Regions from separate parts of the Oceanobacillus sp. CF4.6 genome, predicted to be linked through region 1. Evidence: riboswitches for the same ligand, from Rfam matches in the RefSeq annotation. Region 1 holds a riboswitch; each other region holds the start of a gene.
What was found. A riboswitch is a leader RNA that binds a small molecule or an ion and turns the genes downstream of it on or off. The one in region 1 is predicted to bind glycine.
Positions count from the first base shown of each region.

Region 1 (6,552 bases):
CCTTCTTTTTAGGACCTTTACAGCCAAGTTAGGCTCCTGATTAAAAGCGCTTACAATTATTCGGGGAAATCAACCTAATTAGCTCCCTTTTTAGGTACTTACTCTATCAATGCTAAGCAGATCCTGACTCTCTCCCACAATATTTATTCACAAATATTTTACTCATTTTATAATATTATCAAATCAGATTATTGTCAACTCTTAGTTTATTTTTTTTGCAACTTTGAGGAGCAAACTCTCCCTATCTTCCAATGGTTCGTTAATACCTGATTCTAATGATTTCTTTACACTATCTTTTGGAATTATAGTTACTATAGCTAGTAAAGCTAGTCTAGCAAAAACAGCATTTGCCAGCAACCCTATACTTGCGGCCGCTCCCATATTTCCAGTCTTTTCGACTGCACTATAGACAGTAACAGGTATTGCTAAGCCGAATGAACCGCCAAGTGTACTAGACATCTTATAGATACCTGCCGCCTCTCCTGCCTTCGCTGCCGGAACATTGGCTACTACTGTATCTGTGGATGGTGTCGCGTAAAGTCCAATCCCATACGATGCGCAGACCTTTATGGTAACCAAAACATCGTTAAATTCATACCTTCCCTAATTCTAAAAATCTCCCTTCTATATAATTAACAACTGTTAAAACGTATCCCCAGACAATTCCAGTTCATCAGATAAACGATAACTCACTGTAAAACTAATAAAAACAACAATGGAATAAATCGAGTTTGGTAAGTTTGTAAAGGTCATTAACATTATTCCAACCACCACTAAAAGACTTGCTAAGATCATTGGCCTTCTTGGACCACTTCGTTGCAATATTTTCACCGACACGAATCATCGATAATACAGCAATTAAATAGCCAACTGATAATATCCCAGATTGGAAGGAACTATATTCTCTTGACACTTGGACATACGTATTCGCAACAATGAGTGCTCCAGTTACAGCATTCAGTAAAAAGTTTGAAACAGTCGCGCCAGTAAATAAGTTTCAATTTATGTATCATATGGGTTCGTTCGTGTAATAGAATCTATAACTGAAATGACACTGACAACGATATCCCCCTCATAATACAGGGAGCCGAAAAAGGAAACCCAGTTCCTTGCTGATAACACCGAACAATCTTTCCGCAAGCCGAACATATGAGGTAAAGCTCCTTCAAACATGGCCAAGATACTTGATGATCTTATCTAAATCTTTTATCTTCTAAATACTGATTAATATCTCAATAGCTCAGCCCATCCAATAAAATTAGGGTTGATATGGTCAAAATTAATTTATACTTTTATGGATATATTCTGTGAATTCTGGTAAAATCAAAATTACAGAAACGAATGAATGTTGCAATCGATTTAAAGGAACGCTTAAACCGATTAAAGTTGGAAATTTTATTCAATCGTTTAACTAATATAAGATGAAACTCACCTGTAAAAGATAACCCTATTTTTTATAGTATATTCTTCTAGAAAAAAATTATTTTAGCTGCAAATATTACAAGTATTAACATTGTGAAAGCTTTATTATCACGTATATAATTATAATTAGTCTGAATATTTGTAAGCTTGTATTACAGGATGTAGCTTTACTATTTAAACCGTACTATTGTTTGAAATGATATTTTGAAAGCGTTTCCTTTTGGCTTAATGGCTATCGGGATTATATTAATAGTGGATGAAAGTTGCAGGAAAGCATATATGTTCAGTCGCCGAAGGAGCAAACTCCAAAGAAGACCCTTGGGGTGAATCTCTCAGGTAAAAAAAACTGCAACTGGACACAACTCTGGAGAGAACGTGTGAATACGTCACCGAAGGGGAAGGCTCTATTTCTATTGGGCTAAACTCTCAGGTAAAAGGACAGAGAAGGGCAGAGAAAAGCACATGATACATGTTTTTTTCTCTGTCCTTTTTGTTGTGTCTAAAATTACCATCACTGGAGGTTATATACGTTCAATGGAACAGTTAATAAAAGGGGGTGTTACATGGAAACAAGCTATAAAGATAATAACACAATAATAACTGGGATTGTATGGGGGCCTTACTTACTGGCATTTCTCACATTCACTCGCAAATGCGATGCCGGAAGATCAATTACATATGGCAATTTCATTAGGGGTAATGAATACAGCGTTTTTTTAGACAATGCCTGTTCAGATGTCTTTTTTAAATTTTCCGATACGACAAAGTTTATACGCATGAAAGATTTTTCAGACGAATTTTGATATGGCAAGCATTTTGCAAGAGATTAGTTAATTTTTTTCTAGTTTGACAAATTAAAGAAGTAGTTATACCATACCAAACTAATGGTTAAATATGATGAAAACAAAAATTATCATTTAATTTGATATTTTAGAAAGGGTTTTCTTTTCTTTGATAAATTGAATTTACACAAAAAATCATTTAATTGTAGGAGGAAGATTTGATGGATGTATTGATAGGTACAGTTTCTCTTTTAGTCATTTTAGCGTTGTTCTCTTTATTTACGTTTAAGGCACCGTATGGATCTAAAGCTATGGGGGCTTTGGCAGCAGCTGCGGTAGCTAGTTTCTTAATTGAGGCTTTAATCGGTTCTGTTTTAGGGGATATGTTGGGAATTGCTGTCTTTCAGGAAATTGGTGATTTAGCAGGAAGTTTATCCGGTATTGCAGCGGGTGCGCTGGTTGCTATGGCGTTGAAAGTTCAACCAGGTTATGCATTAATGATATCGCTTCCGCTGGCAGGTATGGGTATTTTACCTGGTTTTATAGCCGGATATTTTGCTTCATTCCTTGTAAGATGGTTCCAAGATAAAATCCCTAATGGAATCAACTTACTAGCTATTATTTTTATTGCAACACCATTAACTTATTTCATTGCCGCTCTGATTGCTCCACCTGTTGACGGAATACTGTTGAATGTAGGAAGTATCCTAGAAAGTGCGCAAGCTCAATCAGCTATTGTAATGGGAATTATCATAGGTGGAGTACTGACTGTTACTTCTACAGCTCCGCTTAGTTCAATGGCTTTAACTGCGATTATGGGTCTTACTGGTCAACCAATGGCTATCGCTGCAATGGCCATTTTTGGTTCCGGGTTCTTGAATTACACATTCTTCCGTAGAATGGGATTAACTACACCACAAGAAACTATTTCAGTAGCGATTGAAGCTTTAACAAAAGCTCATGTTATTTCAGCCAATCCAATCCCAATATACGTTACAAACTTTATTTACGGGGGAATAGCAGGTATTGTAGTAGCTTTATCAGGTTTGGTAAATAATTCTCCAGGTACAGCTTCGGTTGTTGCAGGACTTGCATCTACTTTTGCTTGGAACCCGCCTATACAAGTCCTCCTAGTCGGCGTAATTGTCGCAGTTATTGGAGTCACAGTTGGATTGGTTTGCTCATTTATATTTAAAAACTACCCAATTATAACTGAAGAAGAGCTGTTAACTCGTGATGAGGAGGAATTAGAAGAAAAAGATGAAGCAAGAGCAAAAAAACCAAATTTAGAACCTGAAAGTATGAATGCATAGGACACGGGGACAGGTACCTTGTCCGGTCCCATTTTTGTGGTCAGTGGATTCAACTCGAGGAAACAAAGGAATTTTATCAGCAGGTGAGAAGTGTTTTTGAAACGGGATGAGTGCGTGCTGTGGCCCGAGTGAGACGAGTGGCAAAGCTGTCGCTTGAGTGCGTTGCTCACTGGCCTGAATTCACATTAATCTTCAATTCAATCTACAACTACCCTATTAAATCAGAAAAGAAAGAGCATGTGATGGAAACAATTGTCACATGCTCTCTCCTTTCGATGTTCAGTACTCTGGTGAGGCTTGTATAGCCAGATTTATCTTCTCCGCTGTATCGAATAAGGAGGGCCTTCACTTAAAGGGAGATCCTGAAAGTAAAAAAGAATAATTGCATTTTTATGTTTTTCATTTAACCTATTAATCGCCTCTAATAAGTCCAGGTTCTCCTCTCTTTTATCCCTTTTATCTGCAGTAAGCTCGACCATTTTGTTCAAAGGTAATTCTTTCTTATTCTTTTTTAATAAATCATACGAACAGTTTATAAGTATTTTTGTTAGCCAAGTTAAAAAGAACTTTTCATTTTTTAATTGATTAATTGATAAAAAAGATTTGTAGGATGTCTCTTGGACAACATCTAGAGCATCTTCACGATTCCGCACGTATAAGTAAGCGGTACGGTACAATTGATCGCCGTGTAAAACAAGAAGTTCCTCTAGACATTCCTTGTTTCCCTTCATTGCCTTTTTAATAAGTTTAAGCTCATTCATCAATTTGACCTCTTTTCCGCTTATTAGAGTGAATTTATTATAAAAAAGTTTCAACTTTTTTTCTAGAAAAAACAATGGTTCTGTAAACATAAAAAAAGAGCGTCTCATGACGGCTCTTCTAATATAGCATTTATATCATAGCTTTTAGCAGTTTAAGAAAATCCTTTTTCGAGTAAACTGCCAGTTAACTTAATAATCTTTTAATTAATCTTAACATAATATTCCATATGGTTTTCAAAAAAGAAAGGACAATCAATTTTGATGATCGCCCTCTTAAACTCTCGCACCAGATAGTTTAAGTACATTTGTTCACAAACCTCATATTCTCCCTGTCAAATAAATTAACTTTCTAGTAGGGGTAGCATCAGGAAAATGCGGATTTTACAACGATAAGGAAATTCCAAATTAAAAAGCCCAACTTCTCTGCAAAACAAAATAGAGAAAGTGAGCTTTTCAGTTACTTCATTATTTTTATTTGAACTAATATAAAACTGCTAAGTTGATTTTTTAGCTCAGCTATTTATTGAATTCATTAACTGGAAGAAGTATTCAGGTTTATGAGTCTTATTTAGGTTATACCATGAATGTAATGTATCTGGTGCAAATACATCTAACTTTTTCAGTACTTCCATCGCAAATTCCAGAGGAGCTATTCCTGATGCAGTAACTAAATTTGCATCAGATACCGCAGATTCCACCTCATAGAACTTTTCTCCTTTATAGTTAGGACATACCATTTTAGTATATTCTAAGTTATTACTTGTATGCTTTCTAGTATCCAAGTATCCCATATTCGCGAGGGCATCAGTTGCACCACAAATTGCAGCAACAATAGTGCCAAGCTTTAAAGCTTGGCCAATTCTCTCCAAGATAGGTTGATGAATTTCTTCATTCCAAGTATTCCCACCTGGTAAAATTAAAAGATCTTTACTCTCAAGAATACATTCATCAAGGGAAATATCTGGTTTTATGCTCAGTCCTCCCATAGTAGTAATCATTTCTTTATTAGCTCCTACTGTAATTACTTTTAAAGGTGCTAAACCTTTTTTGAAATATCTACCTGAGTTTAGTTCAGCAATTAAATATCCATATTCCCAGTCCGACATTGTATTAAATACATAAAGAAAAACTTTTTTTGTTTGCATCCAATAACACTCCAATCACATTTAATATGCCAAATATAACATAACTTCCCTGACACCTAGCGTCAGGGAAGTTATCAAATTTGATGAAATTTTATTAATTCCGACAGAACTTCAATAAGTCTTTTCTTAAGACTTATTGGCTCAATAACTTGAATAGATTTACCATACGGTAAAAGTAAATAAGGTACATATTTATGTATTATATCTTTTTCAAGAAGAAATACTGCTTGATTTGAAGTCCGTTCTTGTAAATAATGTCCTAAAAACCAATGTTGGCAAATATCATCCAACGCACTTGTATTTCCATTAATAACTAAAGAAATAATCCCTTCTTTTTCTTCTATAGTTGGAAGAAGGTTTTTCATAAAAAAGTCACGTGCTGAAAAATTTTCTGGCTGATTAAACTTATTTTTGGTTAGCATTAGACTTTCAATTCGATCTACTCTAAAACTACGGATATCATTCCTGAGATGACAAAATCCAATAAAATACCACTTATTATTCCAATAAATAATTCTGTACGGATTAACCAATCTATACTTTGATTGCTCTTCGCCACTTTTATGATATAGAATTTTTATAGAGTATCCGTCAGCTACAGCCTGCTCCAACTCCTTCAAAAAAGGTTCCATAGCGAGGGAACTTAATCGACTTATTACTTCAAGACTAGTTAAATGTTGATTTATCTTTGTTTCCTGCTCTTGATTCGAATATTTCCTTAGCTTTGAAATAGCCCTATCTAGTGCTTCACCACCATAATACCCGGCTTCTTCTGCAAAAATAGCAGCGTGAAATAGCGAGGTTTGCTCCTCTAAATCAAAAAAAAGAGGAGCTTCAATAAAATTGTTCAATAAAGTGTATCCACCATTATGTCCCGCGTCTGAAATTATAGGTACACCACTTATTGAAAGTGTATCAATATAACGATACACAGTCCTTATATTAATCTCTAACTTTTCCGAAATTTGTTTCGCAGTAATTTTTTCACCTGAACTAAGCATCCATAGAATCGCTAGCACATTGTCAATTTTAGGCATATAATTCCACCTCTATATGAAATTTATCTTCTATTATATATTTCCGATTTTTGGTATAACTCATCAACTGTTCCTTTCCGATAGCTTTCTAT
Region 1 is NZ_JBIMEX010000006.1:153,645-160,196, reverse strand. Features, by position in the region: gene ACHABU_RS11460 (hypothetical protein) at 202-459, opposite strand; glycine riboswitch at 1,777-1,874, shown strand; gene ACHABU_RS11455 (hypothetical protein) at 1,986-2,225, shown strand; gene ACHABU_RS11450 (PTS sugar transporter subunit IIC) at 2,426-3,517, shown strand; gene ACHABU_RS11445 (sigma-70 family RNA polymerase sigma factor) at 3,829-4,278, opposite strand; gene ACHABU_RS11440 (type 1 glutamine amidotransferase family protein) at 4,791-5,423, opposite strand; gene ACHABU_RS11435 (helix-turn-helix transcriptional regulator) at 5,498-6,460, opposite strand; partial or broken gene ACHABU_RS11430 (helix-turn-helix domain-containing protein) at 6,524-6,552, opposite strand, start outside.

Region 2 (13,257 bases), on a different contig from region 1:
ACCGACAATTGTAGTCATTTCCAATTTTAATTGTAAATAAGTATAAATAAAGGAGAAAAACTTTGAAATATAACCAAACTAACCATATAATAGAGGATGTACATTTTTGGACAGACGGGGGAAGTAAAATGGAGTTTTTAATTATTGCCGTAGTTGTTTTACTTGCGGTAGGAATTTTCCGCTATTATAGACAACGAAATTACACAAAGGTGCTAACCGAGGATCAGTTCCGGGAAGGTTACCGAAAAGCGCAACTTATAGATGTGAGAGAACCCCAGGAATTCGACCGGGGGCACATCCTTGGAGCAAGAAACATTCCTGTTAGCCAAATGAAACAGCGTTTAGTGGAGATGCGCAAGGATAAACCTGTATATCTTTATTGCCAAGGTAGTTCTCGTTCTGCTAGAGCTGCACAATTACTGCATAAAAAAGGTTACAAGGATATTTACCAGCTAAAAGGCGGTTTTAAAAAATGGACTGGTAAAATAAAATCGAAAAACTAATTGTAAAAGCCCAGGATTACTATTCCTGGGCTTTTTCTTGGTATTATTTTTTATATCTGAGAATAGGTTTTCTTGCTGCTGTTGTTTCATCCATTCGTTTAACAATTGTATTGTGAGGTGCTTCCTGAACAATTTCAGGATTGTCTTTCACCTCTTCAGCGATTGCAAGCATGGTATCGATAAAACCATCCAAAGTCTCCTTTGATTCCGTTTCAGTTGGTTCGACCATTAGTCCTTCCTCAACATTTAATGGGAAATAAATTGTTGGTGGATGGTAGTTGAAATCCAACAGACGTTTAGCAATATCAAGTGTTCGTACTCCTAATTTTTTCTGTCTGCTTCCAGATAATACAAATTCATGTTTGCAATGCTGTGGATACGGTAATTCATATTCTTTCTCCAATTTACGCATCATGTAATTAGCATTCAGTACTGCATATTCGCTTACCTTTTTTAGCCCTTCAGCACCCATTGTACGAATGTACGTATAAGCTCGTAAATTGATTCCGAAATTACCATAGTATGGTTTTACTCTGCCAATGGATTGTGGTCTGTCATCTTCAAAAATAAATTCATTGTCTATTTTTGTAATTACTGGTTTAGGTAGGAACGGTTCAAGTTCTTTGGATACTCCAACAGGGCCTGATCCAGGTCCACCACCACCATGGGGTCCAGTAAATGTTTTATGGAGATTGAGATGCACAGCGTCAAAGCCCATATCTCCAGGGCGGGTATAGCCCATGATTGCATTCAGGTTCGCTCCATCATAGTAGAGTTTACCGCCTGCTCCATGTACAATTTCAGCCATTTCGAGTATTTCTGTTTCAAACAATCCAAGTGTATTTGGATTTGTAAGCATAAGCGCTGCTGTATCGTTATCAACGACCCGTTTTAGGTCTTCCAAATCGACTATTCCTTGTTCATTTGATTTCACGGTTACAGCATCAAAACCAGCTACCGCAGCCGATGCAGGATTGGTACCGTGGGCAGAGTCAGGAACAATAACCTTCGTTCGATTAAAGTCTCCATTTGCTTCATGGTAGGCCCGAATCATCATAAGTGCAGTCCATTCCCCATGTGCTCCTGCGGCTGATTGCAAGGAAACTTCATGCATGCCAGTAATCTCTTTTAGTGAGGTTTGCAGATCATAAAGCATTTCCATTGCACCTTGAACCGTTTTCGGGTCCTGATAAGGATGTATATGACTGAAACCTTCCAATCTCGCAACATCTTCATTCATTTTCGGGTTATACTTCATCGTACACGAACCAAGTGGATAAAATCCGGAATCAACGCCGTAGTTTCTATTAGAAAGTCCTGTATAGTGGCGCATGATTTCCAGTTCGCTTACTTCCGGTAATTCAGGTGGAGTCTGACGAATATATACTTCTTCCAATTCAGATTCCAAATCGAATTCAGTGACATTCCACTCTGGAAAGCTGTAGCTTGTTCTTCCTTCTTTACTGCGTTCAAAAATTAATGGAAAATCCTGATTAGCCATTGATATCCCCCATTTCTTTTACAAATGCATCAATTTCTTCTTTGGTGCGAATTTCAGTTACCGCTACTAACATATAACCTTTTAATTCGGGATAATCCCGTTCCAGGTCATACCCGCCAATAATACCCTTTTCAAATAACTTCTTATTAATTTCAGAGACCGAATCAGAAAGTTTCACTACAAATTCATTGAAAAATGGACTTTCAAATACGACTTCAAGATTCGCTTCTTTAAGGCTGGATTTCGCATACCTTGCTTTTTGCATATTTAAGGTTGCCATCTTTTTTAATCCGTGTTTCCCGATAGAACTCATTGCAACAGAACTTGCAAGTGCATTTAAGGCCTGATTGGAGCAAATATTTGAAGTGGCTTTATCACGACGAATGTGCTGCTCCCTAGCTTGCAATGTTAAAACAAATCCTCTGACGCCGTCTTCATCTTTTGTTTGACCAACAAGGCGACCAGGTACTTTACGCATTAACTTTTCAGTAGTAGCAAAGTATCCACAGTGAGGACCACCGAATTGCGCCGGGATACCGAATACTTGTGTATCACCTACAACGATATCTGCACCAAATTCACCGGGAGGAGTAAGGTATCCAAGTGCCAATGGATTACTTGAAACAATAAACATTGTCTTCTTTTGCTGATTGATTAGTTCTTCCACTTTTTGTAGTGGTTCAATTTGACCAAAAAAGTTAGGGTATTGAATAACAACACCTGCAATTGTTTCATCCAATTCCTGTTCCAAATGATCAAGATCAGTTAAACCGTCATTTAATCCAATTTCCACTATCTCCACATTTTGACCTCTTGCATATGTTTCAATTACCGCACGTGATTCTGGGTGAACCGCTTTGGATACAAGTACTTTTTTTCTTTTCGTTTGGGCGGCACTTAAATTAACTGCTTCTGCCAGTGATGTTCCACCATCATACATGGAGGAATTGGCTACAGGCATACCGGTTAATTCGGATACCATCGTCTGAAATTCAAAAATTGCCTGGAGTTCCCCTTGAGAGACTTCTGGCTGATATGGTGTATAAGCAGTATAAAATTCAGAGCGTGAAATAACATGATCCACGACAGATGGAATAAAATGGTCATATACTCCTGCACCTAGGAAGGAAGTATACTCGCTTAAATTTGCATTTTTATTTGCCATCGCAGTAAGTTCTTTTTTTAACTCATATTCATTTGCTGGTTTCTTCAGATTTAATTCCCCTTGAAAACGTACGCTGTTTGGAATGTCTGAGAAAAGTTCATCCGTTGACTCAATACCAATTGTATCAAGCATCTCCTGTTTGTCGGTTTCAGTCATAGGTAAATAACGAAATTCCATTACTAGTTCCCCCTCTATTTATCTCGTTTGTAAAATGGTGTTTTTACAATTCGAGCTTTAAGTGTGCGTTTTCTTACCTGTACCTCCAATTCAGTACCTTCTGTTGCAAATTGTGAATCGATCAATACGAGTCCAAGATTTTTATTCAGTGTAGGTGATTGGGTCCCTGAAGTGACAAATCCAATTTCCACGTTATCTTTCCAAACAGGGTAACCATGACGCGGTATTCCTTTATCAATCATTTCGATTCCTACCAATTTTCTTGTTGTCCCATTCCTAACTTGTTCTTTTAATACATTTTTACCAATAAAATCTGCTTCTTTATTCACTTTTACTGCAAATGTCAAACCAGCTTCAACAGGTGTAATATCTTTTGATAATTCTTGACCATACAGGGCGAGTGTTGCTTCAAAACGAAGTGTATCTCTGGCGCCAAGTCCTATTGGTTCAATACCTGTATTATTACCTGCATCCATAATCAGATTCCACAATGCGGGTCCTTTCGATTTCTCAATATAAATTTCAAATCCGTCTTCCCCTGTGTATCCTGTGCGAGAAACAATTGCAGGCTGCTTCAGACCTGTAAATAAAACATGATCCATAAATCTAAAAAATTTAATTTCACTTAAATCTGTTTCCGTAACTTTTTGCAGTATTTTTTCCGATTCTGGCCCTTGCAGTGCCAATTGAACGTAATCATCTGATATGTTTGTAATGGAAAGCTCATCGCTATTGTATTGATTGTTTTGTACAAGCCATTCATAATCCTTCTCTGTGTTTGCTGCATTTACAACAAGCAAATAATCGTCAACTGCAAGCATATAAATAATCAGATCATCAACCGTTCCTCCATTTTCATAACACATGATCGTGTACTGTGCACGAGAGGGAACTAATTTTGCAACATCATTGGTTACTAAATGTTGCAGAAATTCCAAGCTTTTCTGTCCCTGAACAGAGATTTCACCCATATGGGATACATCGAAAAGCCCCGCTTTTGTTCGAGTTGCCTCATGTTCCTTTTTAATGCTGGAAAATTGTACAGGCAGATCCCATCCTCCAAAGTCAATCGTCTTTGCCCCATGTTTTTCATATTCAGGAAATAAAGGTGTACGTTTCAATTCACTCATCCCAACACGCTCCTGTTCTTTAGTTAAAAAAATGCACAAAAATAGAGATCTCTTCCAAACTGAAGAAATCTCTGTCCTTAAACCAGAAAGTTGCATACCTGCACTTAAACAATAGCCAATCCGTACAGATACTTGCTTCGTGGGTGGTTTACATACTGTAAACACTCTCCAGAGTTGCGTCCTACAAGAGTCTTTTTGCCTGAGAGATTCGCTCTTAACTTGCTCCTTCGGCGTTACTAATCGTAAGCTCTCCCCTTGTAATCATTCGCTGATGAAAAATCCATATTTGGTTATACTATGTACAGTAACAAGAAAATCTATTTCTTTTTGAATTATATCATAATTGGAAACAAAATTGTAGTAAAATCCAAATTTTATTAATAGGAAGTGGAATTATTATATGGATTCTATTCACATTGAGAAAGAATTAACCTTTATAGATCGACTAGAGTCAGTCATTGAGAAAGATGAGCAAATTTCCAGTTGGGAACTTTTTTCAATGGCTTACCAAGCTGAACTAACGACAATTGCCCCATCGTTTAACGGGTTGCGTTCGCTTGCGTATCTTCCACATATGGAGTTTCTAGATCATCAAATCGAAGTAGCACAACAAGCAATTGAAAGGATGAATGGCAGGGCAATATTGGCCGACGAGGTCGGTTTAGGCAAAACCATCGAAGCAGGACTCATTTTAAAAGAATACATGATTCGAGGCTTAGTACGTAATGCCCTTATTCTGGTTCCGGCTTCCCTTGTCAATCAGTGGGTAAATGAATTGAATGAAAAATTTTATATTCCAGCAGTAGCATATCGAAAGAACTACAGTTGGAAGGATAATTCAGTAATTGTTTCTTCGTTGGATACTGCAAAACGTCCTCCGAATCAGGGTGAGATTCTCGAGATGGAATATGACTTCATTCTTATTGATGAGGCGCATAAGCTGAAAAATCATAAAACGAAAAACTATCAATTTGCCCGTGCATTAAAAAAGAAATATTGTTTACTATTAACCGCAACCCCCGTGCAAAATCGTCTGATTGAAATATTTAATTTGATTACAATTCTAAAACCTGGACATTTGGGAAGCTATGAATCGTTTATTAATAAATTTGGAAAAGACCGAAGTAAGCTCGAACAAGATCCATATTTAAAGCAGTTGATTCAAAAGGTTATGATCAGGAATACAAGAAAAGCAACCAATCTTAATGAATCGAAACGCAAAATTGAAACAATCTGGCTTGATTTCCCCGAGGCAAGTCGCGATGTGTACGACCACTTGGTTAATATTTCTTTAGGATTCTCGACTTTTTCAAAAATAACTTATTTAAGAGAGATCTGTTCTTCGCGCGAAGCATGCTATATGTCATTAAGTAAAATCGCGGAACAGAAAAACAATGAAAATGTAATAAAGCCTTTATTATCCAAGATCGAGCAGCTTCCACATCACATAAAAGCAGATAAGATTGTAGAATTGATTAAATCATTAGATGGTGAGAAGGTCATTGTATTTACGGAATATCGAGCGACCCAATTTTATTTGCAATGGTATCTGCAACAGCATGGTATCTCATCTGTGCCGTTCCGAGGTGGATTTAAGCGGGGAAAAAAAGATTGGATGAAACAGCTTTTCAAGGATCATGCGCAAGTGCTCATTGCAACAGAAGCTGGCGGAGAAGGGATTAACCTTCAATTCTGCAGTCACTTGATTAACTATGACCTTCCTTGGAATCCAATGCGTTTGGAACAAAGAATTGGTCGTATTCACCGATTTGGTCAAAAAAGGGATGTGCATATCTATAATATCGTTATCCGTAATACAATTGAAGAACATATCCTTAATCTCTTGTATGAAAAAATCGACCTCTTTGAAAAAGTTGTGGGGAATCTGGACGATATTCTTGCAGAACTGAATATACAAAGCATCGAGTCAGAAATGGAATCAATTTACAACGAATCCACCTCTTCAGGTGAAGTGAGAATTAAATTAAATAATCTATCATCCATCATTAAAAGTACACCAATCCATCATACAACTGAGGAGAAGCTTTATGGCAATAACTAATTTAAATTCATTTTTATGTGATTATTTCTCAGCAAAGAATTGTGGGATTATCCACAATAATGAAGGCGTATTAAAAATACAGTTGAATGAGCAGATGGACCGGGAGCTGATGAATCGACCATTTTATTGGCATTACATTAAAAAAATTGGACGTGATGGTGATCCAATGCAACTCACAATGATTACAAATCCCCAAAAGCGTGATATTCCTGGTGAATGGATTCATTTTGGAAGTCCAAGACTGCAACAGATAATGAATAACTTAAAGAGCAATGAACGTTTCACAAAACTGTTTCAGAAAGTGAATACAACAAACAAGGTACCTCTATATCCATGGCTCGTTACTAATATTAAGGTTAGTTATCAAGGTCAGCATAAAAAAGATGAAGTTTTCTCTATCGGTCTGCATCTGGTGAATGGCAGAATGAAACTAGATATGATGACAGAATTGGGTGAGCTGCAGTTGCAGACAAAAATATCTGATTTCTGCTTTACAATCTCTCCTATCATAAAGCTGAGAAGTGGTTATTTGAGAATTGAGGATGTGATAACGAATTATATTTATAATCAGGAACATCAATGGGCGGAGAGATCGTTGGAAATACTGGATGAAGAAATTAGAACACTGAAACACTTTTACGAAGAAGAGACGGAAACGGAACAAATGAAGAATGAAATAGATGAATTAACCAAACGTTATGACCCGAAAATAACAATAAGTATGATCAATGGCGGGATATTTTATCTCAAAGAAGACGCATTATAAACCCACCAGTTTAGAAAACTAAGGCATTCGCCAAGCCTTTGGGCGAGTGCCTTAGTTGCACTTATGCAGATAGATAAGTTTTATACTTTTCTATCTGCCAACGAAAAAGAATAGCAGACCCGTTTATCTGCTATTCTCCTTTTGAAACATTATTCTTATTGTAAATGGGAGCATTCCAAGCCATTTGCTCGTATAAATAGGATAATCCTTTTTTCGCTTTTTCCGCTTCTGCTTTTCCTCTGAAGATAAGTCCATATAGGAGATCAACTGCTCGGTAATAAATTTTAAATAATCATTTCCTGACATATGAAGCCCACCCTATGTTTAAGTTATACCCTTATCCTTTGCATTATGAAAAAATATATTCAAAAATTTTTTAATTTGAAGAAGGAATTTAGCAAAACGTGTCGAATATAATATTTGTTGGATTTTATAAGGAGGTGAAAAATTATTGAATCCTGCAGCGAAATTATCTAATAGCCTTCTGAACGCTTCGTTAATAGCAAATGCTTCCGATATTCACTTCTATCCATTTCAGAATCATACCGACATCTATTTCCGCATTCTAGGAAAACGAATATTCCATAAAAGAATTCGAATGGAAAAGTTTCAATTACTTCTTACTTACTATAAATTCATATCTGGAATGGACATTGGTGAATCCAGGAAACCTCAGAACGGTACCATTGAGCATAAATCAGATTCCAAATTATTTTCATTGCGAATTTCAACACTCCCTCTCAATAATACAGAAAGTCTGGCTATAAGGATTCTCCCACAGGACACGACACTCTCTTTGGAACAACTATTTCTTTTCCCAAACCAATTAAATAAAATTAAGAAATGGATTACCAACCGTGCGGGAATCATTCTGTTTACAGGTCCTACTGGGAGTGGTAAAACGACAGCTCTATATGCACTTCTGGAATCCATTTTACAGGAAAAATCCTATCAGACGATTACATTGGAAGACCCAATTGAAAAGAATATGGAACACATTCTTCAAGTGCAGGTAAATGAAAAAGCTGGGATCACGTATCAAACAGGACTGAAAGCAGCCCTACGTCATGATCCCGATATTATTATGGTGGGAGAAATTCGTGATAAGTATACGGCGCGATTTGCTTTTGAAGCTTCTTTGACAGGACATCTTGTATTAAGTACTCTGCACGCAAAAAATGCTGCAGGCACGATTCACCGATTATTTGACATGGGGATTGAAGAAAGTGACCTTAAACAGTCCCTAATCGCAGTGGCAGCATTAGAATTGCTCCCCTTACAAATGAACAATGTAACACGCAGAGCTGCAATACTTGAATTGCTGGATGGTGAAATTCTAAAAAGCGTTATAGAAGGCCAGGAACATACGAAACCAGAAATGTTCCATTCATTTGAGTATTTAAGAAAGAAGGCTTTTGCATATGGATTCATTTCTGAAGAGATTTTCAATTCGTAACAGGAAGTTGAACAGTGATTTACAACTCCGCTTTCTTCGTTTACTACATCGTCTATTAACAAATGGCTATTCCTTATTGGAAGCATTGGAAACGATAAAATGGGATAAAGAAATGTACCAAACAACAGAGGTGATTATTACATCATTGAAGGAAGGATCAACCATTGATGTCGCATTTGAAAAAGCTACTTTTCATCCTACTATCACTTCTTACTTATATTTTGTACAAGGGAATGGAGATTTAACAGGAAGCATTGAAAAATGTGCTACCATGTATAATCATCGAATAAAATATATAACGAAATTTCAGCAGGTAGCCAGATATCCATTAATTTTATTCTTCGCCTTCATGTTGCTACTCTATTTTATCAAGACAAGTATTCTTCCCTCCTTTCAAGATCTTTTCCAAACAAGTACAGAAGCATCTTTGACTGTGTCGCTTTCAATTGTAATTATTGAATTACTTGGTAACACCGTATCTTTACTTTGTGCAGCATTTGTCATTGCGGTTGTTATATGGAATCTCACGAAGCACCGATTACCAATTGAGAAACAGATAAAAGTATATAGAGCAATCCCCATCTACAGAAGATTTTTGAAGCTGCAAACCTCTTTTCACTTCGCTGCACATTTTAGCTCCCTTCTAAAAACCGGTATGTCATTTCGGGAAATTCTTCAACATATGTCCAAACAACAGAAATTACCCATTATCGCTTATTATGCAAACCAAATGACAACCGAATTATCAAGGGGGCTTCATATCGCAAGTTTATTGACGGTATTTAGTTTTATGGAAAATCAGTTAACCGCTATTTTCCGTAAAAATGCGGACATGCATGCTTTGGAAAAAGATCTAACTATATACTCAGAGCTGTTGATGGAAGAAATTCAAAGGAAGATATTAAAAAGTATTACATTAATCCAACCCGTATTTTTTCTGATTCTCGCCAGCTTCATTATTTTTATCTATATAACATTGATGTGGCCGATGTTTCAGTTAATGAAAACAATATAGAAGGAGTTAAGATCATGTTTAATAACAATAAAGGTTTCACCCTGATTGAAATGTTAATCGTATTGATGATTATATCGGTTCTGATTATTCTTATCGTTCCAAACCTTGGAGATAAAGGAAGTGAAGTTCACAGTAAAGGATGTAAAGCGCTTGTCAGCGTTGTTCAGGCCCAAGTAGATGCTTATTATATTGAAAAAAATGAATATCCGTCGTCTTTAGATGATTTGGTGCCACAATATATAAATGACGAACAGAAAAAATGTCCAAATGGCAAAGAACTACAATATATTACAGATGATGAAGGAATTAAAAGACTTGTTGCTAAACCAGAAGAATTGTAACGGTTTTACCTTGCTGGAAGTCCTATTTGTATTAACTAGTTTATCTGTCATATTGTTACTCTTCCCTACAATTAATTTGGATGCAATTGAAAAACAGCAGGAAAAGCAGTTTTTAGAGACTTTTCAATTTGATGTGCTGTATGTCCAAAGTTTATCTACATTAAATACAGATGAGAAAGTTTTCATCCGATTATATAAGGATCATTATAAAATATTACAAGGTACTAAGAAGACAATTGCGGAAAGATTTTACCCCTCTGGATTGCTTATTGATCCAAGAGGAAATGCCGATATTATTTTCAATGAAAATGGAACATTTTTATATCCGCGCACAATTAAAATAACGACAAAACATGCGGTTTATGATGCCGTATTTCAACTTGGGAAAGGCAGGTTTTACATTGCAGAAAAATAGCGGATTTACACTGATCGAAGTGTTAATTGCTGCAAGTATTCTTTTCACCACAGTTTCCACTTTTATGCCGCTTATTTTAATAGTGGATGCGGAACAAAAAGTGTTAAGTGATCGTCGTAATTTGGCATCTATACTCCATGATGAATTGCAGCATGTGATTTGGGATACTCCTGGAGAACTTCCCTTGAAATTTACTGAAACGTTAAATTCCATTCAAGTCCGATTTGAATTTAATATGGAACAAGAATTTATAAAAGGATGTGTCGCATGGAATAATGCAAAGCAAAGAGAGGAAAGATTGTGTTTGTATGGTTTACAGGCATCGTGAAAAAGGTTTTACATTTGTTACGCTACTATTAATGATTACGATCCTATCTAGTACGTTGCCTTTTTTAAGCTATCTGATTCAATTCGCAGACTATGAGTCCAATTATGATGAAATTTCTGCACAGCAATTCTTTCATTTTATTCGGAATGATGTTATTAAATCAACATCCGTAGAAACCAATGGAAAAAAGTTGTACTTAAACCAACAATATGAAGATGTGACAGCTACATTTGAATTATATGGCAGTTTGATTAGACGCCAGGTAAACGGACAAGGTCATGAAATTTATTTAAGGGATGTAAAGAATATTTCTTTTGCCTCCCTCCCTTTTGGAATCCACGTGTCCGTAACGATGTTAACAGGAGCGAAACATGAGAAAATTATTATCCACTACCAATAATCAACATGGGTTTATCTTGCCATATGTATTATTTATCACGACATTAGCTTTGATATTGATCACCGCTCACATTCAAAGCTACCAACGCGGGATGGAAATAACTGACAGGTATCTCCAACAACTAAAAATGGAGACTCTCTTTCAGATGGGACGTGAAAGAATAAAATCGGATATCGATGAAATAACGGTTCCGGGTACGTTAGATTATAATTTTCCCTACGGAGAAGTGCGTATTGAAGTGCAGGAGATCGAACAGAATAACTATGAATTATTTTTTACAATTACTACAAATTCAAATAACCATATTTATGCCATTAAAAATATATTAGAAATTGAAGAAAATGTGACAGAATAAGCTTATACAGTTTATAACAAGCGCTCTAGGAATACCTCTATTTAACATATGATTTAAGCGATCCAACGACATATACGATTTACCAATAAATAATTAAAGAGAATAAAGACGCAGGTGTCGTGGAGATTTCCAATCTGGTTGAAACCGATTCAAGAATATGATTGATGGAAACGGTTAAAACTGTAAATATATAGCTAAACTTCAAATGTTTAATGACATTCGTTTACATTCTGTTAAACGTCGTATATAATAACTATGAAAAGGCTACATAAAAGGAGGGGGAAGACACATGGATCGGATGTTTCGTGTACTTGCCTTTTGGACAGGTATTTTTACAGTAATGTTTTACGTCGGTGACATGATGAATACTGCACTCTTATTCCTGGTTCAAACGGCGTTTTTCCTTACAGTAGGTTATTTAAAATTATCTGAACGTATGTATATGTATTTATTTGGAGCGTATTGCACCGTATTTATGGTTGGCTTTACTTGGTATTCTGAATTTATACTTGTACCTGGTTTCGGACATTAAAATGAAAAACCCCCGCATGTTTCACCATGCAGGGGTTTTTCATTTTGTTGTACTTCATATCCGTACAAAGGGATTTCTTTGCTTTTCCATACCGATTGTAGTTTCCTGACCGTGTCCGGGGTAGACGGTATATGTATCCACTAAAGTATATAACTGATTTCGAATACTCATTTCCAGCTCCTTCATATTGCCTCCATACAAATCCGTTCTCCCTATCCCCTGATAAAATAGGACATCCCCACTTACAATAAACTGTTCTTCTTCAAATACAAAACTTACACTGCCAGGCGAATGTCCCGGAGTATGCAAGACAGTAAAGTTAAATGGGCCAAGCTGCATCTGTCCAGGGTTTAATGTGAATTCTGCAGGACTGGCAGTGATTTCACTATCTTGCAGCTTCCGTGAACCGTTCTTCATTGGATCCGATAGCCAGGATACTTCATTTTTATGAATGAAAACTTCTGCGCCGGTATGTTTTCTAATTTCCTCTAGTGCTCCAATATGGTCGAAATGTGCATGCGTTAATAAGATAGCTTGGAGATGGAGTTGTTTTTGGTGTAAAAATGCGGATATTTTTTCCACTTCAGCACCAGGGTCGATCAGCAATGCCTCCTTCCCCTCGTAAATAATATAACAGTTAGTACCAATAGGTCCTAAAGACATACCCTCAATATTCATTATAAAACCCCCATATAATCACAAATTGGTAATTCAGGAAAACGTTTTTATTTTAACTCGACAAAAACAAACGAATGCTTTAAAATAGAAATAGATTGTCTTAGTTACATAATAATATAAAAGTATTCCCTAATACAATTATTAGTAACCTTGGTTGTCACCAAGCTTTTAAGTGACGACCTTAGTTGCACTTATGCAGTAAGAAAGGATTTATACTTTCTTAACTGCCAAGCTATTAGGAGTACAGCTTCAAAGGAGGATGAAATTTATGCAGCATATTGTATTAGCAATTGTATTTTTATTTGTAACATTACTGGCTGTCGTATCAGTCATTCGTCAACTTAAATACAAAAATCTATTTGCTTTAGCTTTTTCAGCGGTTACAGCGTTGGCATTTGGATTCTTCTCAATTGCAACGATTTTATCAGAGATT
Region 2 is NZ_JBIMEX010000001.1:188,597-201,853, forward strand. Features, by position in the region: gene ACHABU_RS01060 (rhodanese-like domain-containing protein) at 129-503, shown strand; gene gcvPB (aminomethyl-transferring glycine dehydrogenase subunit GcvPB) at 547-2,004, opposite strand; gene gcvPA (aminomethyl-transferring glycine dehydrogenase subunit GcvPA) at 1,997-3,346, opposite strand; gene gcvT (glycine cleavage system aminomethyltransferase GcvT) at 3,361-4,476, opposite strand; glycine riboswitch at 4,654-4,741, opposite strand; gene ACHABU_RS01080 (DEAD/DEAH box helicase) at 4,877-6,538, shown strand; gene ACHABU_RS01085 (YqhG family protein) at 6,525-7,304, shown strand; gene ACHABU_RS01090 (YqzE family protein) at 7,428-7,610, opposite strand; gene comGA (competence type IV pilus ATPase ComGA) at 7,756-8,760, shown strand; gene comGB (competence type IV pilus assembly protein ComGB) at 8,726-9,775, shown strand; gene comGC (competence type IV pilus major pilin ComGC) at 9,790-10,116, shown strand; gene comGD (competence type IV pilus minor pilin ComGD) at 10,091-10,531, shown strand; gene ACHABU_RS01115 (type II secretion system protein) at 10,518-10,859, shown strand; gene ACHABU_RS01120 (competence type IV pilus minor pilin ComGF) at 10,840-11,259, shown strand; gene ACHABU_RS01125 (hypothetical protein) at 11,231-11,614, shown strand; gene ACHABU_RS01130 (DUF2626 domain-containing protein) at 11,904-12,146, shown strand; gene ACHABU_RS01135 (MBL fold metallo-hydrolase) at 12,201-12,824, opposite strand; gene ACHABU_RS01140 (DUF2759 family protein) at 13,093-13,257, shown strand, end outside.
Region 2: another riboswitch for glycine. It lies ahead of gcvT (glycine cleavage system aminomethyltransferase GcvT); the one in region 1 lies ahead of ACHABU_RS11455 (hypothetical protein).

Region 3 (13,257 bases), on a different contig from region 1:
AGCGCGTGCAATTGCCTTCAAATTAGTGTCGAATTCCATCGAATGCATATTAAAACTACGAACAACAATTGCGTCCGGATGTTCAGATTCATTATCAATTGCATAATCACCGTTTTTGAAAACATTTAGCCCGTTGTCTGCGATATTATTCAATGTCTTTATTGTTTTAACTTTATCTAATGTTAGTGTGCTCATTTTCTCTCCTCTTTCTGTTCGTAGTTAGTTTCAAAATCGTTCATAAATGTAACCAATGCTTGAACTCCCTCTATTGGCATTGCATTATAAATGCTAGCACGCATACCTCCAACAGAACGATGCCCTTTTAACGTCTCAAGTCCCTTAGATTGTGCTTCCTTTATAAAGGCAGCATCCAATTCAGTAGAATCGGAAACAAAGGGAATGTTCATTAGCGAACGACTATCCTTACGCACCGGTGATTTAAATATAGAAGATTCTTCAAGCGCATGATATAGCATTTGTGCTTTCTTTCGGTTAATTTTTTCCATTTCCTTTAAACCACCGAGATTTTTTAGCCACTCAAAAACAAGCTTGGCCATATATATCCCGTATGTGGGTGGTGTATTATACAATGAACCACTCTCACTATGTGTTTTATAATCAAGCATAGCCGGGCAATTTTCCGGTGCGCGACCAATTAAATCTTCCCGAATAATAACAACAGTCAATCCAGCAGGGCCGATGTTCTTCTGTGCTCCTGCATAAATTAAACCAAATTTCGATACATCGATTTCTTCAGATAAAATATTGGATGACATATCCGCTACAAGTGGAACGTCCCCTGTATCTGGAATCTTTGAATAAGCAGTTCCTTCTATTGTATTATTTGTTGTAATATGCACATAATCTGCTTCTGGATCAATCATACTCTGGTCAACAGCAGGTATATATGTAAAGTTATCATTCTCTGATGAGGCGATGACACGAATAGTTCCAAATTTCTTAGCTTCTTTGATTGCTTTCTTTGACCATGATCCGGTATTAACGTAGTCTGCTTTTCCACTTTTACCAAGCAGGTTCATTGGGACAGTTGCAAATTGCTGTGAAGCTCCTCCTTGAATAAAAAGCACTTTATACCCTTCAGGAATAGCCATTAATTCTCTCAGCAGTTTTTCAGCTTCTGTTATAATATCCGTAAATAGTCCGGAACGATGACTTAATTCCATTACAGACATACCTGAATTTCTATAATTGACTACTTCTTCTTGAGCTTTTTCCAATACTTGCAGCGGGAGCATAGATGGACCTGCTGAAAAATTATATACTCGTTTCATGTTAACACCTCATCCTTATTATTCTTTCACCAAGAGATATAAAAAAAAGAGACTGGTCTCCCCAATCTCATTAAACATCAAATAACATAAAAGTAAGTGTTATTCTTCTGTCCTTTTGCCTGAGATCTTGAACCCTTCGGCGTTGCAATTATTCTTGCATCCTCTCCAGAAGCTGCTCCTGTTATAGTCTGACCCACAACAATCATAGCTTTTTAAACTATTCAATTATATAAGAATGTCATCGCCTCCTAATAGCACAAAGAGGTAAGGGGAAATTCTCCCCTTACCTCTGCCCAGGCGAACGACATTTCGATATCATATGCTCCCTCGCGGTTATCCGCGTTTCGCCAGTTGCATATGACCTTTAATTTGTTATAATCCTATCAAATTTTCCACTAAATTACAACCTATAAAATGAATTTCCTCCTAATCAGTCAAAATTTCTATTATGTATTTTAAAGTAGATCAATTATAAACACTATATAACAATAAATTTAATTTGCTTCTATGACAGCACGATTAGCCCTATTTACTTCATTGTGAATATCTTCCATAGTTTATTAGGTTACAAAAGTGTTTTCTTATGAATATCAAAAAGGACGTTATGGTATAGAAATATCATAGGAAGCCTCATTTTTAGTAAACGGATTAGCAATCAATTGAGGATATGTTTAAACAGCAGAAGTTTTCAGGTTAAAAAAGCGGATTAGTATGATTATTCATTATGAAAAGAGAAAGAATGGCAACAATAAGGTGTAATATTTCTTTGTATATGGGAGACGAAAATTATGTCATTACAGTTGCTTGAAATTTATGCCCCTAAGAACTTTTTAAATATAGAAGAAATAAAGGATCATTTTTCTGTTATTTCCTATTGGAACTCTGAGGAAGAGAAAGAAAAGTATTTAACACGGATTCTATTAGAGACCAATGATGTAGAACAAATGCTTGATTATTTGGAAAGGTTGCCTGGTGGTGAAGACGTTTATCAAGTTATGTTGCTGCCGGTACAAACATATCTACCTAGAAAAAAAGAGAAAGAAGAGGATGAAAAAAAGGACTTGCAGCGAGCAAGTCGGCACGAATTATATACGACAGTTCAAGGGTCAAGCCGTATAAGTGTCAGTTATATTTTGTTTATTATTTTCTCCGCTATCGTTGCTACGGTTGGCATTATAAAAAGCAGTCCAGCAATCGTCATCGGTGCTATGGTAATTGCCCCACTTATTGGTCCCGTAACAGCTATTTCATTTGCTTCCGTTCTCGGTGATTTTAAATTAATACGTCAGTCCATTATTACATCTCTAGTTGGAATAGGAATTCCAATAGTAATTGCCGCTATATTTAGTTTTTCCTTCGATCCACCCGTTTACAGCGATGAATTCCTTTCACGGACAGACATTCAAATTATTGATGTGATTGCAGCGCTCGTATCTGGTGCTGCAGGCGCACTTTCTTTTGTCAAAAGAAATACAGGCGCTCTTGTAGGTGTTATGGTTTCAGTAGCCTTGCTCCCGCCTGCTGTTGTATTCGGTATGATTCTCGGAACTGGAAATTGGGCTGCAGCTCTTGTCCCGTTTATTCTATTAATGGTCAACGTTTACTCGATACTTTTATCGGCTGTAATTGTTTTTTGGTTAAGTGGTATTAAACCAAACAATTGGCAGGATCTGCAAAAGGCGAATATATCCCGGAAACGTTCTCTCCTATTTATATTAACGATCACGGTCATACTTATAACAGCAATTCTTTTTATCAATTTTGTCTGATACAGGGGACTAGGGACAGGTTCATCATCGCTGTTTTACCGACTAACTAAAGACAAGGACCACCTTGTCCCTAATCAAGTTCTTGATATGCTGTTTGATATTTCCCACCAGCAGCAACTTCAGAATGGTACAATGCCTTAAGGGCGAAGCTTTTCTCTAAATCGTGTTCCTCCATCAATTGTTTTAATCGCTTTTGTAATTCCTCATTGTTGCTAACCAATTTTTTCATTTGAGATTTCGTGTACTTCATCGATTCTAACTCCCTTCCATATAAAATATGTTAAGCTAGTCAATATCACTCGCATACGATTACTTCACGAGTAAATAAACCTGATATGTCTTTTTTAGCTACTGCTCGGTCCGTAATCATAAATCCAGCTGCCTTTAGAACTTCATCAATCGGCTCAACCGTTACTACGACTAATTTATTTGCAAATCTCCGAGCACTTTGGAGCATTTCCAGTTGCTCTTCATCTGAGATAACCGAACATAAATTATAAGGCAAATCAATAATTGCGACATCATAGTGCTCCGTGACATCCCGAATATCTGCTAAGTTTACTTCTCCCTCAAGACCAAAATATTCGATGTTTTCTCTTACGCCATTGATGATTAGACGATTTCGGTCACTTCCTACGATATCAATCCCCATGGAAAGGGCTTCAACTAGTACTGTCCCAATTCCACAACAGGGATCAATTGCTTTGATGTCGTGTGGAATTGGAATAGCAATATTTGCAACCGCCCTTGCCACACGTGTATTGAGCGCAGTCGAATATTCATGCGGCTTCTTCTGATGTTGAAACCAGACAGGCTCACTTTTCGCATAGTCGCCGAATACCCATCTCCCGTTCACGTTCGTTACGCCAAAAAGTCGATCGGCATGATGTAAATCCGCTTCCCCATAAACATGCATTCCGATTTCTTTCTCAACCATACGCCGTCTCTTGTAGCCTTCCTTCTCCTCTTTTACAAGGCCACTATTTTTCACATAATTCACTTTGAATGTTGCCCCGTCTAAATCCAACGTTTCTGCTTGCTTGAGAAGATCCTGAAAGTTCTCCTCTTCAAAAATCACACGGATTCTTTCTTTCATAAATGGGCTTCTGGAAGGATCAACTTCCACAAAACTTTCCAGTACTTTATTGTCCGTATCCTTTCCAAAAAAGGCGCGCATTTCCAGAGCACATAAAGAGCGTTCTTCCTCTGGGTAGGAGTACATATATACATAGGTTGATACATCTTGATTCGTAAATTCCAAGTTCGTTTTCATCCTTTAATCCTGAATTCTTATGCTTCAAATTAGCCATTATATATTTTTATGGAATAAAAAAAGCAATAGGCATCGTCTAACATGAGTGTCCGTATTGCTTTTTATTCATTAGGTTTGCTTATAGAATACTTTTTCTACATTGTATTTCGCCTGAAGTTTATTAATGATATACGTTTCATAGATCTCTCTGTCGGCTGGTTCTTCAACCAAACAAAGCTCAATTTTCGTAACTTCATCACGATGCATCTTCATTGGCGATACAGTATCCTGAAAATGTTTTTTAATTCTTGGTCTTAACTTTCTAGCTTTTCCGACAAATAATAACTCATTATTGTCGTTATAAAACATGAAAATACCGCCCTTCTCTCTTGTGATCAAGTGAAAATCGGTAAATCCATAAATATTACTTACCTCCGGATTATTCTGTTTCGTAATGGTAACATCTGGCTTTGGAATGGTTATATCTATCACTTAAGCTTCACTTCCTCTTTCTACATTAATGTATAGAATATCATAATTCGGGATAAAGGGATAGTTTATCGTCCCACTTAGAATACCCCATGCCTTATCTATTTATAAGAAAATATCTAAGCCTAGTACAGTCGCTATTCCAATAATTAATGTCCAAATACCGATACTAATCGTCAACCAGAGTGTAACCCACTTTTTTTCAGCGCCAAGGGACATGCCAATAAATGCAGCAATATGCGTCCCCGTTAATATTGGACCTAACATAGCAAGACCAGGGAGTCCATACATGTTCCAAATCCTTTTACCACGATCTGTACGTTTCGAAGGTTCTTTCCCTTTTTTTTGTTGACGCTTTTCGTACCAAGTCTTCACTTTTTCATATCCATAAATAACAGGGATAACCGTAAGTAAATTACCAGTAAATGCCATAATCATTACCCAAAATGGCGATAAATCTCTTATTATACCCAATGGGATGACGACTGCAATTTCCAGCCAAGGAATAGCAGCTCCTATAAAAACTAATATATATTCGTAATTCATCGTATCCTCCTTTACGAACGAAATCCCAATCCATTAAATACAACACAAATACTGTTAAAATCCTACCATTTCCTGTAAGTAAAGGAAAGAACGAAGCTTTGTTAGCAAGCCATTAGGGACATGGAGGGTTATCCTCCCGCTTAAGATTCAAAATTAAAGCGCCAGCTCCCAAAAAGGTGAGTGCTGACGCTTTACTTTTTAGCAACGGGACAAAGAACGATTCCATTGTTTTGTTTCTAAGGGGATCACGATGAAAAAAAGCAGTTGGGTGCTGCATCAAGATAGAGCAAATTTTTGGTAATTAAAGGAAAATGGGAATGTTGTTTACACTACAACATTCCCAAAAATATCTATAGAAGAGACACCTAATCGTTAAAGGAAGCATGAGAACCGTCCCCACGCTTCCCTTATTCCCTACATTCTATCCAAAGAAGCTTTCGGCTTTTTCTAAATATTTTTCTTGTTGGCCTGTTAAATCATGTTCATCAACGATTGCATCAACTGGACAAGCAGCAACACAAGCACCACAATCAATACATATATTTGGATCAATAAAAAATTGATCGGGACCTTCTTCAATACAATCGACTGGGCAAATACTGACACATTCGCCTGCCTTTTCACCCGTACATGGACTCGTTATTACAAAAGCCAAATTTATCCTCTCCCTCTACTGCTGTTTCAATAGACTTTTGGTATATTGCTCTTTATTCAAATTTAAAAAGTCTAAAGCATTAAAACCATGTATCTTTGCCTTTTCTTCCTCATTTAATGTTGTTAATTTATCCACTACTTTACCAGATGGAGTTTCTCGCAATAAAAATGGATAGTCTGAACCGGCTATGATTTGATCTACTCCGAATCGATCAATCATAAACTGTAAATTATTTTCGTCATAAACAAGAGAATCAAAATAAAGTAGTTTCGCGTAATGACTAGGTGGTTTCTCCGTCTTTCTTATTTGCGGCCATACGTACCAACCTTTATCCATTCTTGGTAACAAATATGGTAAGGATCCTCCACCATGTGCAAAGCATATTTTTAAATTGGGATACTTATCCAGCATTCCACTCATAATAATACTTCCAGCTGCTAGCGCTGTTTCTGATGGCATTCCAACCATATACATAAAGTTATGACGTGGCATTCTTGCACCACCCAATGTTGCCCAAGGATGAACAAATAGTGGTACCCCCAATTCATTGGCAGCTTGGAAAAAACGATCTAATGATTCATCATCCAAATTTTTCCCATTCACATTACTTCCAATTTGGAGCCCTTTTAATCCTAATTCATTTACTGCTCTTTCCATTTCTGTTATTGCTAAATCAATATCTTGTAATGGAACCGTGCCTAAGCCGATAAACCGCTTTGGGTGTTCCTTTGTAATAGATGCAATAAAATCATTTTGGAACTGTGCCATTTCTAACCCATGTTCAGGTTCTGCCCAATAACTGAGCGTAACAGGAATAGGCGATAACACTTGAATATCGATTCCTTCTTTATCCATTTCCTTGATCCGCTCTTCTACAGCCCAAGCATTACTCGTTAAGTCCCTGAATTTATTACCCTTAATCATAATCTTGGCGCCGCAGTCACATGTTTTTTCTAAAACAGGAAAGCGATCATCGCCATATTTTTCAGCTAAATTCAGAAATTCCTCCGAAATAATATGTGTATGGAAATCAACTTTTAATTGCTGCACAAATTCCCACTCCTAGCATCGTATTTTTTTAGAAAATGAAGGCGTATGTCTAAGCCTTTAGGCGAATGACTTCATTGCACTTATGCAAGCAAGAAATTTTTTATGTTTTCTTCCTTTTTTTATTCGCCAATTTTCGTTCCGTAAGTAAAGTAGGATTCTGGTGGTGTACTACCCCACATTTCCAGACCTAATTGACCTTTACCTGCAGACCATTCGATTGCTTCCCAATCTGGAGAGAACATCAAGAATCCGCCTGTCCAAATTTCCACTCGATGACCAGAAGGCTCAAAAACATAAATGAATTGTGCGCCACTTGTTCCATGCTTACCAGGTCCCCACTCAATTTTAATGTCATTTTCTACCATGATATTTGCTGCGCGAATTAATTCATCTGGAGAATCTAGGTAATATGCTAGGTGATGGAACTTGGAACCATCTTGTTTGGAGTTTCTCATTAATGCAATTTCATGGGCAATATTAGTTCTACTCAACCATGAACCTAAACGTACATCCTCTTTGTTCTGTATATAATAACGATGATGGATACCAAGTAGTTCTGTCCACCATTGTTGTTCCTTTATCACATCATCAACCAAGATGTTAACATGGTCAAAACGACGAGGGGAAACTCCTTTCATCATATACTTACTAGGATGACTCGGTAGTTTAGAAATCAATTTTGGATCATTCGTTACAAACTTTTCTTTTTCCCAATACAATTCAACTGGTAAACCTGTAGGTGATTTAAAATGAAGCAAATCTCCTAACCCTTTCTTTTGCCCACCTTCAACCCAATCGTATTCAATGTTCATTTCTTTAAATAGTTTTTCAAATAATAGTAGTGATTCTTTCGAGCTTACACGCCAGCCAATTCGATTTACTTCTGATTTATCGGATGCTTTCAATACTAATGTGTGATGATCAAAGTCTTGCCATGCGCGTAAATAAGCACGATCTCCATCTGTTTCTGTTAATACAAGACCCAATACTTCTGTATAAAACCATAATGACTTTTCAAAATTATCGACACTGATTTCTACATGTCCTAGATGTGCAACCGTTCGTAGATAGGTTTCTAACCTTTCTTGTGCTGTTTCTTTACTGATTATTTCCTCTGATAATTTTGACATTTATATAGCCTCCGTTTAAATTGTTATTTAATATCGAACATTATAGTGAAAGTACATCGCAGAAGGGAAGGGATCCCTATCCTGCGACAACTTTATTTTTCTTTTGCTTCTTTTCCCTACTCATAATGGACGTACTATGAGCAGTGTGTAAGGATTCATCCGGATCAATGTAAACCTTTGCATTACTCACCGCGATTGGAGCTTCACCAAAACCAGTTGCCATTAATTTAACCTTACCTTCATATGATGATATATCTCCAACTGCATAGATACCCGGTATATTCGTTTCCGCTTTTGAATTTACTACAATGGAATTTTTGTTTATAGCTAATCCCCAGTCATTAATTGGGCCTAAATTAGATATAAAACCATAATTCAGGATATAATCATCTACTTTTAGTTCCGTAATCTCGTCACCTTTTGCTTCTTTCAACTTTATGGATTCGATTTTATCCTCTCCCACTAATTCTGTAGGAGTATATGGTGTTAGGACATTAACCGAAGACTCCTTTAGTAGTTTCACACTATAATCATGTGCTCTAAAGCGATCCCTTCGATGAACAATAGTAACGCTTGATGCGATATTCTCTAACATTAAAGCCCAATCCACTGCAGAATCCCCACCACCAAAAACAGCTACATCTCTATTTTTAAAATCATTGAGATCTTTAATATGATAATGAAGGTTCTCTCCTTCATATTTATCTTCATTCTCCAAGTTCATTTTCCTTGGTTTAAAAGCGCCGTTTCCAGCAGTAATGATAATGGTTCTCGAATAATGTGTTTGCTTACTCGTTTTTATAGTGAAAATATCGTCTTCCTTTGTAACCTCCAATACTTCTTCGTCCAAGCAGATATCATTTTCGAATTGACTCATTTGCTCTGTCAAACCATCGACCAAATCACTTGCTTTAACCTTTGGAAATCCAGCAACATCATACACGTATTTATCTGGATATAGTGCTGCAAGTTGACCACCTAATTCTGGCAAACTCTCAATAATTTTCACACTAGCTTGTCGCATACCTGCATAAAAGGCCGTAAATAACCCTACTGGACCTCCACCTATAATGGTCATATCAAATATTTCTTCTTCGGTACTCACTCCATCCACCACCTTCTAAAGTCTGATACGACTCCTATAAAATTAAGCTAATCTTTCCATGGGGTCTTAAACTATCTAAATTTAAAATCACCTTTTTACTTTTGATAGCAAATCCATTATTCTCTAAAACGATTTCATACTCATTTCTTCCAATAAATGTATCTACTACTTCTCGCTTTGTTCGGTGTGTTGTAAAATTGCACTCCACGGTAATCACATCCGAATCCAGATTACTGACGATTATATTATGAACATTTCTGGTCGTGGTAGAGTGTGGGTATTCGACATGTGCTTCTTTCTTTAATAGCCTTTCTGCTCGTTCTTGCAGTCGAGATCGATTATCATGAACGAAGTATAAAGATTTTGTTGCATCAGCATTCGGATCACCCAAAGGAGGCACAGTATAGATGGCATCATCCGTAAACAATGCAGCCCATTCATTTAATTGCCACTCATCCAATAACTTTGCTTCCCTATATAGAAAATCAACTACATCTTGACGTATTACCGTTGTGACAGTCATTTTAAAGCAGCCTCCTTTTCCAAAGATTCTTGAATTCTGGCATTATATTTTCTCCAAAAATTCCTCATTTGGACCTCATCTGTTGCCAGCGCGTTACCTTCTCCTCTTACCATTCCTTTGGAAATATCATTCCACTCAACCTCTTGGTTATTGTTATATGCTTCCTGACATAATTCCAATGCTTCATTATCATCAGGTGTCGCGAAGCCGCCTGGGCCTAAAAATTCTAAGAAGTTATCATTTCTCGCCATTCGATGTTTCTCATCCTCTCCCTTAGGAGCTAGTGAATATCCGGATACTTCCATGTAACCAGGAGATGTAGGGTAAAAGGTTCTTGCTGTGACAGCCATGATGTCATTAATGACTAAGTTAGGGAATATCACAATGTTTCGATTATAATTCGCGATACGATCTGCACGTTCCTCGCCAAATCGTTCCGCAAGTCTAGCTTTCATTCCTTCCATATCTTTCTTAAATTCCTCATCCCATATTGGAGTCCATTGTGCAACAGGTCTCCCCCATGGAGCGACATATTCAATAACACCATGACCATTGTCCAATTCAGTCCCTTTTCCTTCTAATTTCACGCGTTTTAAATTAGGATCTTGTGCTTGCTTAATGTCAAAATACGTTTTATGGGTTGGCATACCATGGTATAAGTCAACACTATTTTCTGCTAACAACTTCCAGTTTGCTCTCACACTGTATTCTTGTACGCCACCTAGAGCTTCTAATCCATGTTCCGATTGATCCACTACCAGATCAATGTATTCTTTCGCATTTCCTAAATATTCATCTAAAGAGATAGCATTTTCATCAAAGTTAACAAACATGAATCCACGATAGTTTTCTATTCGGTTAACCGCTTTCATGTTCTTCGTACCTTCATCATTAAAATCATCAGGAAAACCATCTTTTCCAGGCATTCCTACTAATTCACCATCATTTTTAAAACTCCAAGCATGGTAGAAACAACGGAATACCCTTGAATTACCTTCGTTTTCCCTACAAATCATTGCACCGCGATGTGGACATGTATTGTATAAAGCTCTTATTTCGCCATCCTGACTGTGTACGAACAACAAGTTACGCCCGCCTACTTTTTTTCGTTTATAATCACCTAATTCAGGAATCTCTGTCTCATGTCCAATAAACAACCAGCACTTACTGAAAATTTCAGCTCGCTCTCTTGCTAATATTTCTTTATCCGAAAATACACTTCGATGAACAAGAAACTCATGTTTTTCTACATTGTCTTGTATAAGTTGCTCCATTTGATAACCTCCACTTTTATTTAGCGTTTATGTTCTTAACTTTTAAAGCATATTACTTCCACCATTCACACTAATAACCTGACCTGTAATAAAACTTGCCCCATCCGTTGACAGATACCACACTGCATCTGCTACTTCTTCGACCGTTGCGGCTCTTCCTTTTGGGATAATGTCAATATATTTATCAGTTAGCTCGGAATCTCTTTCTGCTATCTTATCTAATAATTCACCATCAACAGCCGGTGGTGCAACCGTATTTACCGTAATATCATCTTTCGCAAATTCTCTTGCTAACCCAGTAGTCATTGCATGTACGCCACCTTTTGCAGCGTTATATGCGGCATGATCCCATAACCCGTTTCTTACTGAATCAGCACCTACATTAATAATTCGTCCATAACCAGACTTTACCATGTGTGGCAGAACTTTATAGCACGACCAAATCGTTGTCCATAGATTTCTATCAATCGTTGTTTTCAATGTATCTGGAGTTTGTTCTAGAAAAGGTAGAATCACTCCTCCACCTGCGTTATTGACTAAAATATCTACCTTGCCAAAGGTGTTTATGGTATATCCGACCATTTCCTCCACATTTTCTTCTATGGAAAGATCTCCTGCGTAGTATCCAATTTTTGAATTTGTTAGCGCTTGCAATTCTTCAGCTGCTTTTTTTGTTCGCTCTTCATTTGTACCACTTATAACTACGCTCGCACCTGAATTAGCTAACTTTAATGCAATACCATTACCAATACCTCTAGCAGATCCTGTTACAATAGCAACTTTTCCTTCTAATGTTTCACTCATTCGCTTATCTTCCAAAATTAAATTCTTCCTTTCCTTAATACATTTTATAAATACTTATAGCAGAATCAATCCTTAACTATTAATCTAACCCGTGATTTGTTTGTTTGCTTACTATTCATTATAAGAGCCTGATTATTTAGATTCCAATTGAATTTTTTTTAGTTTTACCACCAATTTCAAAAAATAATATATATTGTTACTTTTCCGTCAATAATGTTGACATACTGTAGTTTTCTGTTTTATCATAAACATATATTTATGCATCCGTTTTATTTGAGGTTGCGGGATTACTTTCTACAGTTAATGCACCATTGCAACTACACTTGTAAACGCTTTCTAAATTTAAAGCAAGTGATTTCAGGAGGAATTAGATGAATGAAAGTCAATTACAAACCTTTCTTACTATAGCCGAATATAAGAGCTATTCAAAAGCTGCGGTTGTCCTTAATGTTACGCAACCAACCATTACATCCCGAATAAAGGCTCTAGAAGATATCTTACGATGCGAGCTTTTTAAAAGAGTTGGCCACGAAATTTTCTTAACACAAGAAGGTAATATGTTTATCGATTACGCAGAAAATATTCTAGTATATATGAAACATTCAAAAGAAATTACAAACTTGATTAAAGATCCGATCATAAAGGTCGGTTTCTCCCCCGGATACTCGTATTCATTTATTATAGAGCTTTTAAAAACAATCAAATTAATAGGCAAAATAGATATTCAGGTGATTGAATCTGATTCAGTCAGTTTAAATGAATTGGCTCTCTCAGGAGAAGTAGACTTAATATTCACTAGAGATGTTCAATTAAATAATCATGACATTATTTCAGAATATCTATTTGATAATAACCTTGTGATTGTCCTGCCAGAAAATCATCATCTATGTGAAAAACAAACGATTTTCATAGAAGACTTAAGTGAAGAAACGATTATCAGTTATAAACGAAATTCACATTTATGGAAATTAATTGATAAACAACTCATAGGTGCACAAAATTTAACTCGCATCGATGTTGCTAATAATGAAATGCTTTTAAAAGCAGTTGCAAGTGAAATAGGAATTGGAATCATCCCCATCCTTGGTATTGATAAACAGTATGAAACAGAAGTGAAAATCCGAGAAATAAGTGAGGTTTCTAAGATCCCGAATAAGGTTTATGTGCAATACCGAAAAAATGACCAAATAAAGAATCTTGCTAAAAAGATCATTTACTCTATCATCAATCATAAATATAAAGAAGTCTATTGAAGCGGAAGTGTAAGGGAGGTTCTTCTGCGTCCATAATTAAAATAAGCTGGAAGCAGGAAAACCGACCTTATTCCCTCCTATTTCCCCAAATTTTTTGCTGTTTTACCACCAACAG
Region 3 is NZ_JBIMEX010000005.1:157,560-170,816, forward strand. Features, by position in the region: gene ACHABU_RS10165 (phosphoglycerate dehydrogenase) at 1-195, opposite strand, end outside; gene serC (3-phosphoserine/phosphohydroxythreonine transaminase) at 192-1,292, opposite strand; glycine riboswitch at 1,390-1,471, opposite strand; ZMP/ZTP riboswitch at 1,577-1,657, opposite strand; gene ACHABU_RS10175 (TIGR00341 family protein) at 2,081-3,061, shown strand; gene ACHABU_RS10180 (hypothetical protein) at 3,132-3,311, opposite strand; gene ACHABU_RS10185 (TRM11 family SAM-dependent methyltransferase) at 3,357-4,334, opposite strand; gene ACHABU_RS10190 (nucleotide excision repair endonuclease) at 4,443-4,805, opposite strand; gene ACHABU_RS10195 (small multi-drug export protein) at 4,908-5,348, opposite strand; gene ACHABU_RS10200 (indolepyruvate ferredoxin oxidoreductase subunit alpha) at 5,770-6,003, opposite strand; gene ACHABU_RS10205 (amidohydrolase family protein) at 6,019-7,053, opposite strand; gene ACHABU_RS10210 (VOC family protein) at 7,173-8,183, opposite strand; gene ACHABU_RS10215 (NAD(P)/FAD-dependent oxidoreductase) at 8,260-9,288, opposite strand; gene ACHABU_RS10220 (aromatic-ring-hydroxylating dioxygenase subunit beta) at 9,323-9,811, opposite strand; gene ACHABU_RS10225 (aromatic ring-hydroxylating oxygenase subunit alpha) at 9,808-11,085, opposite strand; gene ACHABU_RS10230 (SDR family NAD(P)-dependent oxidoreductase) at 11,128-11,889, opposite strand; gene ACHABU_RS10235 (LysR family transcriptional regulator) at 12,261-13,142, shown strand; gene ACHABU_RS10240 (4-oxalocrotonate tautomerase) at 13,220-13,257, opposite strand, start outside.
Region 3: another riboswitch for glycine. It lies ahead of serC (3-phosphoserine/phosphohydroxythreonine transaminase); the one in region 1 lies ahead of ACHABU_RS11455 (hypothetical protein).